DNA from 2 places in the Salinivibrio costicola subsp. alcaliphilus genome. Region 1 is predicted to be linked to the other one. Evidence: riboswitches for the same ligand, from Rfam matches in the RefSeq annotation. Region 1 holds a riboswitch; the other holds the start of a gene.

Region 1 (6,132 bases):
CACGAATCCCGTCCACCTGTCTTTAAAGTTAAGCTACAGATTGTATTCCAGCAACCTTTTCAATGCGAACATCGTTTGTCTGAGCAATTGTTAATCATGGTAGTGCTTTATCGTTGCACATATATATAGGGTGAAACACGCAAATTCGTTCACTGACTATGCCAAAGCCCATGAAAATGTGTTGCCAACCGGGTGCCTGTATGCGTGCACAAAAAAAAAGGCAGACATACACCTACCCGATGGGCTATCACCACGCAAGCAGGATCATATGTTCGCTTATCCTGTATTCTTTCTTCTTACAATTATTCAATAAACCTTCATGTTTACGCATTTGGCGCTAACACGCCTTCGTAAACGCGATACCGCGCCGGCAAACAACGTCAAATCACAACAAAAAAACAACTTCTCAAACAAAACATTATTAAACAATGTGTTATATAAAAAAAACCATAAAAACAACACTTATCACGAGCGAAAAAGCATCGATAACAGTCCGACATTCATGCAAATGACATGTCTGTTCTTTAATGAATTATCGTCACTCCCTCACACTTTTTCGATTTATTATTACATTCTTGTTATATGTTATAGCCAGCGCTTGACTGCCTAAAAGTATCTACTAAAGTGGATTGTGTGGTAGGTAAATGACCAAGCTGGCTTCGGTCAGTCTGCGCCAGGGGGAATCCCAAGCTCAAGGCTAACCAGAAGGTGACAAGGCGTTTATCACGAGGTATGCAAAGTTTGATGCAAGAAGGATGTGTCGCATGGAAACTGGTACAGTAAAATGGTTTAACAATGCAAAAGGATTTGGCTTTATTTGTCCAGGAGAAGGGGAAGGAGACGTATTCGCTCACTACTCTACGATTCAAATGGATGGATATAAGACATTAAAAGCGGGGCAAACCGTCAGCTACGAAGTCGAGGAAGGACCTAAAGGCTACCATGCCAGCCAAATTGTGCCAGTCGATCAAGAGGCAGTGAAATAGCACTGATCCCGATCGGCCAAATTGAAGAAAAGGCGAGCTGTTGCTCGCCTTTTTTGTCTTTTCAGTGTGTCACACCGGTTCCATTGCTCAGAGCAGCCCGAGCATCTGCTTGTAGTGGCGACGACAAACAGACACATAACGTTCATTGCCCCCAATCACAACCTGATCGCCATCTGCAATCGCGTTGCCTTCAGCGTCTTGCCGAATGACACGACTGGCTTTACGCCCACAATGACACACAGTTTTAAGCTCCACTAATTTGTCAGCCCACGCGAGTAAGTACTGTGACCCTTCAAACAATTCACCACGAAAATCGGTACGCAAACCATAACATAGGACAGGGATCCGCAATTTATCCACGACATCGGTCAGTTCCAGTACTTGCTGCTTAGTTAAAAACTGGCTCTCGTCAATTAACAAACAGTCGACTTTGTCCTGAGATAAAATGGCCGCCACATGCTCAAACAACGACGTTTGGTTGTCATACAGATGTGCATCCGCGTCCAGGCCTATACGTGAACTTATTTTACCTTGCCCATAGCGATTATCGATCGCGGCGGTGAACAGTAAAGGCTGCATCCCACGCTCTTGATAATTGAACGCAGATTGCAACAAGGTGGTCGATTTACCGGCATTCATTGCCGAATAGTAAAAATATAACTGGGCCATAACTGTCTCTACACGTAACGCCCTACTTCAGGGCCAACATTATTCAATACACCGGCATGCTACCGAACCCGCAGAAAAAGAAAAGCCCCGTTTATGCGGGGCTTGAACGACTAGCCTTTCAATTGACAGGGCCGCTTTTTAAGCCAAAGTAACCCCGAGCACAAAAGAATGAACGCCAGCGTCGACACGGCTAATGACCATAACAAAGAGGCGGTAAAGCCAAGCACTAAGAAGCCAAATGTCGCAACGACTGCGCCCCCGATTGCATAAGGTAGCTGCGTGGCGACGTGGTCAATATGCCCACAGCGCGCCCCTGTTGAGGATAAAATAGTGGTATCTGAGATAGGAGAACAATGATCGCCAAATACAGCACCGGCTAATACCGCAGACAGCATCGGCAACATCAGCGCAATATCCGTCGCTGCCGCAAGATCCCCCGCAATCGGGAGCATAATACCAAATGTGCCCCACGACGTGCCCGTGGCGAATGCCATCACTGCCGCCAATAAAAATAAAACCACAGGTAACAATTGAGCAGGTAGGTTACCTTGTACTAACGAGGATAAATATTTACCCGTTTGTAAATCACCAATGATATGGCCAATCGACCAAGCAAATAGCAATATAAGAATCGCACCAAACATTGATTTAGCGCCGACCCATAACGTCTTCGCAATATCGGGCTTAGCAATGCCTTGTTTAACCGTCATCACTAGCGCAACAAACAGGCCGGCCAGTCCGCCCCACAGTAATGACATGCCGACGTCGGTATTCTCAAACGCTCCCAGTATAGAGAATGCATGATGATCAGCGGCTAAAGATTGCGCACCGGTGTAAAGCATGGCGCTAATCGTGGCGATCACTAGCACGACTATCGGGGCCACCAGATCCGCTACACTGCCATTTTCACTTTCTTCGATGCCTAAATCATCGCAAATATCAGCACAATGTTCGCTTTCATCACCTAATCGGCTGCCTTTTTTTGCTTGGTATTCAAATTGGCGCATGGGGCCAATATCAAGCTGAAACCAGACCACGGCAAACACTAACAGCAGCGCAAAAATGGCATAAAAGTTCATCGGAATCATGATGACAAACGCACCCAGTGCGGTGTAATCGGTAACACCATGCGCAACCAAGATAGAGCCAATAACGGTAATGATATAGGCTCCCCAGCTGGAGGCCGGTGTAATCACACACATAGGCGCCGCGGTCGAGTCGAGAATATAGGCAAGTTTTGCCCGTGAAACATGAAAACGATCCGTGACTGGGCGAGAAACGGCCCCCACCGCTAAGCTATTAAAGTAATCATCAACAAAGATGAATACCCCAAGAAAAGCAGCCAGTAACTTCGCACCACGTTTACTCTTAATCCGGCTTTGTGCCCAATTCGCAAACGCGCGCGTCCCCCCCGATAAGGATAATAACGCGGTAATCATGCCCAATAATATTAAAAAGGCGAGGATACTCAAATTCCAGCTGTTTAAACCGCCATCAGCGATAAATAAGCCAGTGATCACGTCCAGTAAATACTGACTAGCGGGCACAAGTGAAAAATCCGTCAGTAATACGGTGCCAAGGATTATCCCCATACCCAACGACAATAAGACACGTCGAGTTGCAATCGCGAGACCCAAGGCCAGCAACGGAGGAAGCAGTGATAAAGCGGATGAAGAAAAGTCTGTTAAGTTCATGATCTCAATATCAACCAGGTGGTTGGAGATCTACTGCAGAAACGAAGACGGTAAGGCGTGGTATTACACGGCAAACAACTTGCCTCCTACATACAGTAGCGCTCCATAGTGTGTTTCTAAGTACTATGGCAGTGCTGCTCCTCTTCGGTAACAGCCCCAGCTCAATCGGTGTGATGACCTGATTGGCTTCGGCATTGTTTCCTTTTATGCGCCCTCATCGGTATCACCCTCTTGCGCATGACTCATAAACAACGCACCTCTACGTTAAGCGAAGTGCATTCTACACATCGTGCTCACTATCGCAACTGTTTATGTTTGAAAAATCATCGGCTCGTTGTCAGGCGTTCTATTCCTTTTCCATGCCAATGATAAACGACGCGCATTCTATTTTTTTAGACACAAGAATCAAAACGCCACTAAAACTATACGCTAGGATTGCGAATAACTTGCAAATAATGAACAATGTGGCGTATTAATATATGTAATATTGTATATTTCATTTATACTGCTATCATCCTTCTATTAACAAATAAATTAAACAGGAACCAATAATGTCTGATGCAATGAAAGCGTTACTCAACCTGCGTAGCTTACGCGCTCTTGCCAAAGAGATGTCAACCGAGCAACTAAACGAAGCGTTAGAGAAACTACATACTGTGGTTGAAGAGCGTAAAGAAATTGATCGCGAAGAAGAAGCAAAAGAACAAGAGCGTTTAGAAAAGCTAGAGAAATACCGCGAAATGTTAGTGGCCGATGGCATTGAGCCAGAAGAGCTCATGAAGCTATTAGGTGGCAGCACTAAAGCGAAAACACCAGGAAAGCGCGCAGCACGTCCAGCTAAATACCAATATACTGATAATGACGGTTCACATAAAACATGGACAGGTCAAGGCCGTATGCCTAAGGTTATTCGCGAAGCGACGGAAAGTGGTTCTGCAACACTCGACGATTTCCTCATCCCTGGTCAAGAAGCATAAACTTTTTACCAAGGAAAAAGAAAAAAGAGGCCAAGGCCTCTTTTTTTGTTATAGGGTATCAATCAAATTTAATTCTATCGGCTAAATGACTAACCGCCAGAGCAAAGTAATGCGAGCGGTTCCACTTCAATAAGCTTTGATAATTATTGTAGACCAAATACGCTCTCCCCTTTTCATCATCAGGCTGAATGAGCCATGCTTTGATGTCGACCTTGGGTAACGCTTGGCCGTTCATGCGTCTTACGCCTTTCGTCTGCCAGTCACTTAACAATAAGCCCTTGTCTGCTCCGGTACCGAGTAGAGACCGATCAAGCTGTTCTGGAACTTGAACTTGCCGACCCCATGTGTAGGTATCATCCCAGCCAGCTTGTTTCAGATAATTCGCTGCCGATGCAAAAACATCGGCCTCCGTTTGCCAAATATCCTTTTTACCATCTTGGTTGCCATCCACAGCATAATTAATAAACGAACTGGGCATAAACTGAGATTGCCCCATTGCTCCCGCCCATGATCCTTTCATGTCTTCGGGGGCAATATGACCTTGCTGTAATATTGTCAGTGCTGCCATGGTTTCTTTACGGAAAAAAGCTTCTCGACGGCCATCAAATGCCAATGTCGACAATGCCTCAATCACATTATAACTGCCTTGGAGCTTACCAAAGTTACTTTCAACGCCCCACAGGGCAACAATAAAACGTGGTTGCACCTGGTATTGTTCACCCACTTTTTTTAATGCGTCATAATGCTGATTGTAGAGCTTTTTCGCTTGCGCCACTTTCCAGTCTGGTACCGCACGGGGAATATACTCGTCTAAAGTAAGGCGCCGCTCGGGTTGATTTCGATCTGAGCTTACCGCACGTTCATGATATTCAATCCCGTCAAACGCTCGCTCGAGCAATGCATCGCTAATCCCTGCCTCACGAGCTTCATCTTTTAATGAGGCCACATATTGTTCAAATCCTGGCTTGGCCATCACTGGGCTAACGATTAATGCAGCCGCCATACAGGCTGAAATCATACCTTTGCGCATAGTCTTCCTTTTACAGTTTTTCGTTTCTATTACGAATAGCCTGCAGCGCTACGTCCGGAGGTGGGGGCAGCTGTACAAAAAACCCCTCCTCTTGCAGGCTTTGCTTTACCTTGGTGATATTGACCACCGCAAGCTTTTCACGCTTGTCCAAGTCAATCATCATTGCGAACTCTGGTTGCCCAAAGCTGTTCATCAGCGCCTCTGGCACATCATCAAATTTATCTTTCTCTGCAAGATAAAGATAGGTGCCTTCTTTCTTTTTGCTTCGATAAATTGCGCAATACATCTCAAAAGTCCTCACGAGCATGCCATAAAACAGGCGATAAATTGTCATCCTCGGGCAAAGGTTTGTTAAACTTTACCGCAAAGTGTATCAAAACACGTATTTGCGGTGGTTTCTCACTATAAAGCTAAAAAACATCATTAAAACGAGAAATCTGACTCGAAAAGCAAACCTTGCTTGCCGCATCCGTGCTGTGAATATACCATGCTATTCAACGTCTGATAATGCGCGTCTGACTCGTGTTTTAACGACAGAACCGGGATCGAATCACATGCTTAAACAACCGGAGTTGAAAGGCTCTACTTTCACCCTATCCGTCCTCCATCTTGTTGACGATAACTTCGCCGCGGCGGCTGATGTGCTGGCCGAGAAGGTCACTCAAGCACCTGGTTTTTTTGAAGGTGCCCCCGTTGTGGCTGATGTTCAACGCCTTTCTCAATGTCCTGACATCAGTGCGTTAAAGCGCTGTTTACAGGCAACGGGAATGATTCTT
Region 2 (6,132 bases), on a different contig from region 1:
AAGGCAGCCTTGACGATATTCTTGCCAGTGAGCATTCACTTACCGGGCAGTATCTTTCTGGCAAACAAGCGATTGCGGTGCCAGCACAACGGATACCGCGCGATCCCAACAAGATGTTGACGCTCAAAGGTGCAACCGGAAATAACCTCAAAAATGTGGACCTGCACTTACCTGTCGGCTTACTCACTTGTGTTACGGGCGTGTCGGGATCTGGAAAATCAACCCTCATCAACGATACCTTCTTTAAAGTCGCCCACCAGCAATTAAACGGTGCCACGACCGCGGATCCTGCGCCGTATGCCGAGATTGATGGCCTAGGACACTTTGATAAGGTTATCGACATCGATCAAAGCCCCATTGGCCGTACGCCGCGTTCAAACCCCGCCACTTACACTGGGATCTTTACCCCGATTCGTGAACTGTTTGCCGGCACACAAGAAGCACGGGCACGAGGCTACAAGGTGGGTCGCTTTAGTTTTAACGTACGCGGTGGCCGCTGTGAGGCCTGTCAAGGCGATGGGGTCATCAAAGTAGAAATGCACTTTTTGCCGGATGTGTATGTCCCTTGTGATGTGTGTAAGGGCAAACGCTACAACCGCGAGACACTTGAAGTACGCTATAAAGGCAAAACCATCGATGAAGTCCTGGCAATGACAGTGGAAGACGCGCGTGAATTCTTTGATGCAGTGCCAGCCATTAAGCGTAAGCTGCAAACCTTGATGGATGTTGGCTTGAGCTATGTGCGCCTAGGCCAAGCGGCGACGACCTTGTCTGGCGGTGAAGCGCAACGGGTGAAGTTAGCGCGAGAGCTGTCCAAACGCGATACCGGTAAGACCTTATATATTCTTGATGAGCCAACCACAGGGTTACACTTTCATGATATTCAACAACTGCTCAATGTTCTCCACCGCCTACGTGAGCAAGGGAATACTATTGTGGTTATTGAACATAATTTAGATGTGATCAAGACGGCCGACTGGATCATCGATCTGGGGCCTGAGGGCGGCAATGGCGGGGGTGAAATTATCGCCCAAGGCACACCGGAATCGATTATCGATGTGGTCGGCAGCCACACGGCCCACTTCCTCAAGCCAATGTTGGAGCGATAATGACGTTAGTGCTGCCGCCTAGTCGTGTCATACGCAAGCCGTTGACGGTGCCCTTTTTGGTGACCTTAACGGTATTGTGGCTGATTTGTCTGCCTCTTTACTCGGTTGCTCTGCCGCTGGTAGGCATACGTCACCCGGCGGCGGCGCTATCATTACTCACCTTGGCATTTGCGCTTGGGTTCGCCAGTTTGGAGGTTATCCGTCAACACACATGGCGAGCCACTCGGCTGACCGGCACATTGGCACTTGCGACCGGCTTGGCGATGATGCCCTATTTTTATCCGCAGGCACTGGGCCACAATAGTGGCTATGCGCTCATCGTTTTAGCGCTAAGCTTTGGTTTTTTCTCAGCCCTACAGCAGTTTATTTTTAATCACGCCCAACGACAAAAACTACTGGCCGTCTTATTGTTGGCCTCCTGGTTAGCGGTATTGTCGGTATTAGGGAACCAGCCTCCGCCGGGCATGGCACCCTTTATGTTTGATCAATGGGTCCCTCACCTCCCTCCAGCCGTGACTCACACCTTATTGTTAACCGGAGTCACGCTCGCCGCCTACATTTTGGCCAGAGAGCCCAGTGGTCGATATCGTCACCCGGTTAGCCAAGGCTTACTCGCGTTAACACCTCTTGTGTTGATTCCGATATTGGCGATGCAAGAGCAACCCTTACTGTTGCTATTCGCCCTGTGTGCGATTGGCTTACAACAAGTGTATTTAGCCCGGTTTGCCTCGCGACGCCAGCATCGTATGTGGATGATCGCTATCTCGGCAGGGGCATTTTTGGCGGTATTTGGTCTCAGTGGTCAAGACAACTGGCACTGGCTCACCGCCGACGATCAGCGCGCACTGATGCTGGCGTGGCAGCAATGGCAAATGACGCCATTTTTTGGAGTGGGCATGGGCAATGGTCAGTCAACGTTGCTATTACTGTCTGCCTCACAACCGAATCATTCCGGCCCGGTGACGTTACCCAGTGCTTTAATCCTGTGGCTCCTTGAAGGGGGGCTCGTTATCGCCTGCGGCTATCTTGTGGTGTTGGCCGCGCTAACACTTCGTATTCTACGTGCACCGTCAGGAACACGTAGAATATTGATCGCCTTAGTATTGCCACCACTGACCGGCCTGATGATTTATCCAGCCAGTGGCACACAGTGGTTTAACGGGGTATTGTTATTGATTTGGTTATATTGGTTAGACAACTTAACCGGTCGATATTGTCGTTATCCCGTGTTTTCACACCGTTATAGTCAGCGTGTCGCGAGCCGTAGTGTGATCATGGCGCTGGTGCTCGTCACCTTACTGAGCTTGTCATCCGTTTACCTCGCCAATCGCTATCTGCGTGATTCCTTATTAAGTTCGCAGCGTTTTACCTTGTATCAGCAACACCCATGGTGGCAGCAAAAACTGCACCGCGCGCAACAAGACCGTCACTTTCAAGCGAATTTGGCGCACTTATCTGACGTAGCACGCCACCAGCATTTGGATGATTTACTGCGTCAAGTCGCGCAACGCCCACGCTTTTCGGGCTATCAGCATGCGTATCAGGTTGCGTTACAAATTGGTGATCATCAACGCGCACGCGATATTCAACAAGAAGCGCGCTATTTATACCCGCAAGCAAGCAAAGTATGGACCACTCGCCATACCTTGCCCGATACCTTAACGCCTTAACGTAACGCGTTTTCTAACGCTTTCAGACACAGCGCCACATTCTCATGCCGTGCCCCGTAGCCCATTAAGCCAATGCGCCACGCTTTACCGGCGAGATCGCCCAAGCCGGCACCAATTTCGAGATTATAGGTCGTGAGCAGGTGCTGACGTACTGCCGCATCGTCCACGCCATCCGGAATAGTGACCGCGTTAAGCTGCGGCAAACGGTAAGGCTGATCAACCACAAAAGTGATACCGAGCTCATCCAGCCCTGCTTTGAGGTGTTGATGCATGTCTTGATGACGTTGCCATGCATGCTCAAGCCCTTCTTGATAGAGCCGCAATAAAGACTCATGCAAGGCATACAAACTATTGACCGGCGCGGTATGGTGATAGCTGCGTTTCCCTTCTCCGCTCCAATAACCAAGCACCAGGCTTTGATCGAGAAACCAACTTTGTACCTTGTGGGTTCGCGATTGCATTTTAGCCACAGCACGCGGTGAGAAGGTGACAGGCGATAAGCCAGGGACACATGACAAACATTTTTGGCTACCGGAATACACGGCATCGAGCTGCCACTCATCGACTTTCAATGGCACGCCACCGAGTGAAGTCACGGCGTCGACAATGGTTAAGCAACCGTGCTCCCGCGCCAATCTCGCCAGTGTTTGCGCATCCGAACAAGCGCCGGTTGAGGTTTCAGCATGGACAAACGCAAGCGTGCTGGCATCCGGATGGGCTTTTAACGCAGCCTCAACTTTTTCTGGACTAACAGGCGCACCCCAGGCATCGTCGACCATCACTGCTGTCGCGCCGCAACGCTCGACATTTTCCCGCATACGATCGCCAAACACACCATTGCGACAGACAATCACTTTTTCACCCGGTTCAACTAAGTTGACAAAGCAAGCTTCCATCCCGGCACTGCCTGGTGCCGAAATCGCCAGGGTAAAAGGGTTGTCGGTTTGAAACGCATATTGAAGCAGTTGTTTGACTTCATCCATCATCGCGATAAACAAAGGGTCAAGATGTCCGACAGTCGGACGGCTGAGTGCCTGTAGCACTGCAGGATAAATATCAGAGGGGCCCGGGCCCATTAACGTGCGAGCCACGGGCTGAAAAGATTGAATCTCGGAAATTGAACGTGCCATAACCTTTCCTTGTTGTTGGTACACACAGATGACCGTTATAGCATATTTTTTCGCCATATCCCTATTGCCTGGCACGTGAACTGTGTGATCGCTGGACAATTTTGCCAAGGCATTGATCGTGACCAAAAGGCAGTTGACACCCTGTCATCTCGCCCGTAATGTAAATGCTGTTCACGGGATAACCAACCCGGGACTGAACATGCAGAAGAGGTGCATTTCTCAGGCAGTTATCATGCGGAGCCCCACTCCAAGGTATGATAATCAGGGGAGACAATGCCGAGGTGGCGTAAGCTTGGGGGCGAAACGCTGCCGGCCTAGGAGGCTGAATCCTTCAGGCTGTCACTTGTCATCCCTACAGGAAGACAGGTGGAGCGCTTCTGGCAGTCCATGCCTGCCGTTTGCTCTTCCTTCTTTTTTGCGGTCTCTACCGCGGTCACGATGTGACTTCTGATGTTCCCCATAATGAATTAAGACCCATTTGTATGATGAAAGGGGAAAAGGACGTGAACCCATTACCACCGATTTCGGTCGCTAAGTTTGGCGGGACGAGCGTTGGCACTATCGATGCCATGCAGCAAAGCGCCGATGTGATCGAGCAAAACCCACATACCCGCTTTGTGGTGATCAGTGCGTGCGCAGGCGTCACCAATCACTTGGTTGCACTGGCACAAGGGATCAACGACCCACAAGTCCGTCAAGACAAACTGGTTGCCATCACCGCTATCCATCAAGCGATATTAAACGCGCTTCCCGCTTGCCAGGACACGCAAACAGCAGTCGATGACTGGCACCAAACGATTGCCGACTATGCAAATACCGCAGCATCTGCTCCCAGTACAGCGTTAACGGATGCGTTGGTCGCTTGTGGTGAGCTCATCTCAACCTATATTTTTACTCACTTGCTCAATAGCCGAGGCATGGCCACGGTGAGGGCCGATGCGCGAGCGTTATTACGCACCGATAGTCACTTCGGCTGTGCCCAACCGGATCGACAACAAACCAAGATTCAGTGCCAGAACCAATTACTCCCCCGCTTAGCGACGCATTTAGTAGTCACGCAAGGGTTTATCGGTGCTGATGCGAACGGGCATACCACCACCTTAGGCCGTGGCGGCAGTGACTACAGTGCCGCGTTATTCGCCGAGGCGATCGGAGCAGAAAGTTTGGCCATCTGGACCGATGTCCCCGGGATTTATACCACCGATCCACGGGTGACTGATCGTGCTCGTCCGATTAGTGAAATTAGCTTTAGCGAAGCTTCGGAAATGGCTACCTTTGGTGCCAAGATCCTCCATCCATCGACGTTAGTGCCCGCGGTACGCCAGCATATCCCGGTATTTGTCGGCGCGGCGAGAGCCCCCGAACAAGGCGGTACCTGGATCCGTGAGCAAGCGCACTCAGCGCCGCTGTTTCGTGCCGTGGCTCTCAGGCGCAACCAGACCATGGTGACACTGACCAGCTTAAACATGTTTCATGCTTGTGGTTTTTTGGCCAAGGTGTTTGAGATCTTGGCGCGCTTTGAAATCTCAGTCGACTTAATCACGACCTCGGAGGTCAGTGTCTCTCTGACGCTGGATCAAACTCATACCCAGGGTGACGCACCGCAGCTGCCGGAGGCTGCCATCGCCGAGCTCACGCAGTTATGTCAGGTAGAGATCTGTGCGAATCTAGCGGTTGTTGCGCTGATCGGTAACGAGATGAATCACACACCGGGCGCGACAGCGCCGGTATTTAGTGCGCTTGCTCAATATAAGCTGCGCATGATTTGCTATGGTGCCAGCAATCACAATGTCTGTATGGTGGTCGACGATCACGACGCGACCCATGTCGTACAGCGGTTACACGCTGACTTATTTGAGTAAAAAAAGGCCAGCACATGTGATGTGCTGGTCTTTTTTCATTAGGCGTTTAAGTTTGGCCCGAGCCATTTTTCCGCGTCTTTGCTGCTCCACCCTTTGCGCGCCGCATAACTGTCACGTTGATCATCTTGAATCTTAGCCACCGCAAAGTAGCGTGATTCAGGATGTGAGAAGTACCACCCCGACACAGATGCGCCTGGCCACATGGCATAGCTTTCGGTGAGTGTCATGCCCGTATGCGCTTCTACCGAGAGCAACTGCCAAATTTTTCCTTTCTCGCTGTGCTCAGGGCAGGCAGCATAACCCGGAGCCGGCCGGATCCCTTGGTATTGCTCCCGGATCAAGGCATCGTTATCGAGCGTCT

What was found. A riboswitch is a leader RNA that binds a small molecule or an ion and turns the genes downstream of it on or off. The one in region 1 is predicted to bind lysine.
Region 2: linked by a shared signal. The riboswitch ahead of lysC (lysine-sensitive aspartokinase 3) and the one ahead of BZJ21_RS00150 (Na+/H+ antiporter NhaC family protein) in region 1 are both predicted to bind lysine.

What each region holds. Positions count from the first base shown of each region.
Region 1 covers NZ_MUFR01000001.1:32,045-38,176, forward strand. The annotation lists gene cspD (cold shock domain-containing protein CspD) at 765-986, shown strand; gene BZJ21_RS00145 (thymidine kinase) at 1,074-1,655, opposite strand; gene BZJ21_RS00150 (Na+/H+ antiporter NhaC family protein) at 1,766-3,349, opposite strand; lysine riboswitch at 3,438-3,619, opposite strand; gene BZJ21_RS00155 (H-NS family histone-like protein) at 3,901-4,326, shown strand; gene BZJ21_RS00160 (lytic murein transglycosylase) at 4,385-5,356, opposite strand; gene BZJ21_RS00165 (YcgL domain-containing protein) at 5,367-5,642, opposite strand; gene minC (septum site-determining protein MinC) at 5,911-6,132, shown strand, end outside.
Region 2 covers NZ_MUFR01000016.1:62,373-68,504, forward strand. The annotation lists gene uvrA (excinuclease ABC subunit UvrA) at 1-1,109, shown strand, start outside; gene BZJ21_RS07415 (Wzy polymerase domain-containing protein) at 1,109-2,779, shown strand; gene BZJ21_RS07420 (pyridoxal-phosphate-dependent aminotransferase family protein) at 2,776-3,909, opposite strand; lysine riboswitch at 4,107-4,294, shown strand; gene lysC (lysine-sensitive aspartokinase 3) at 4,392-5,771, shown strand; gene metH (methionine synthase) at 5,810-6,132, opposite strand, start outside.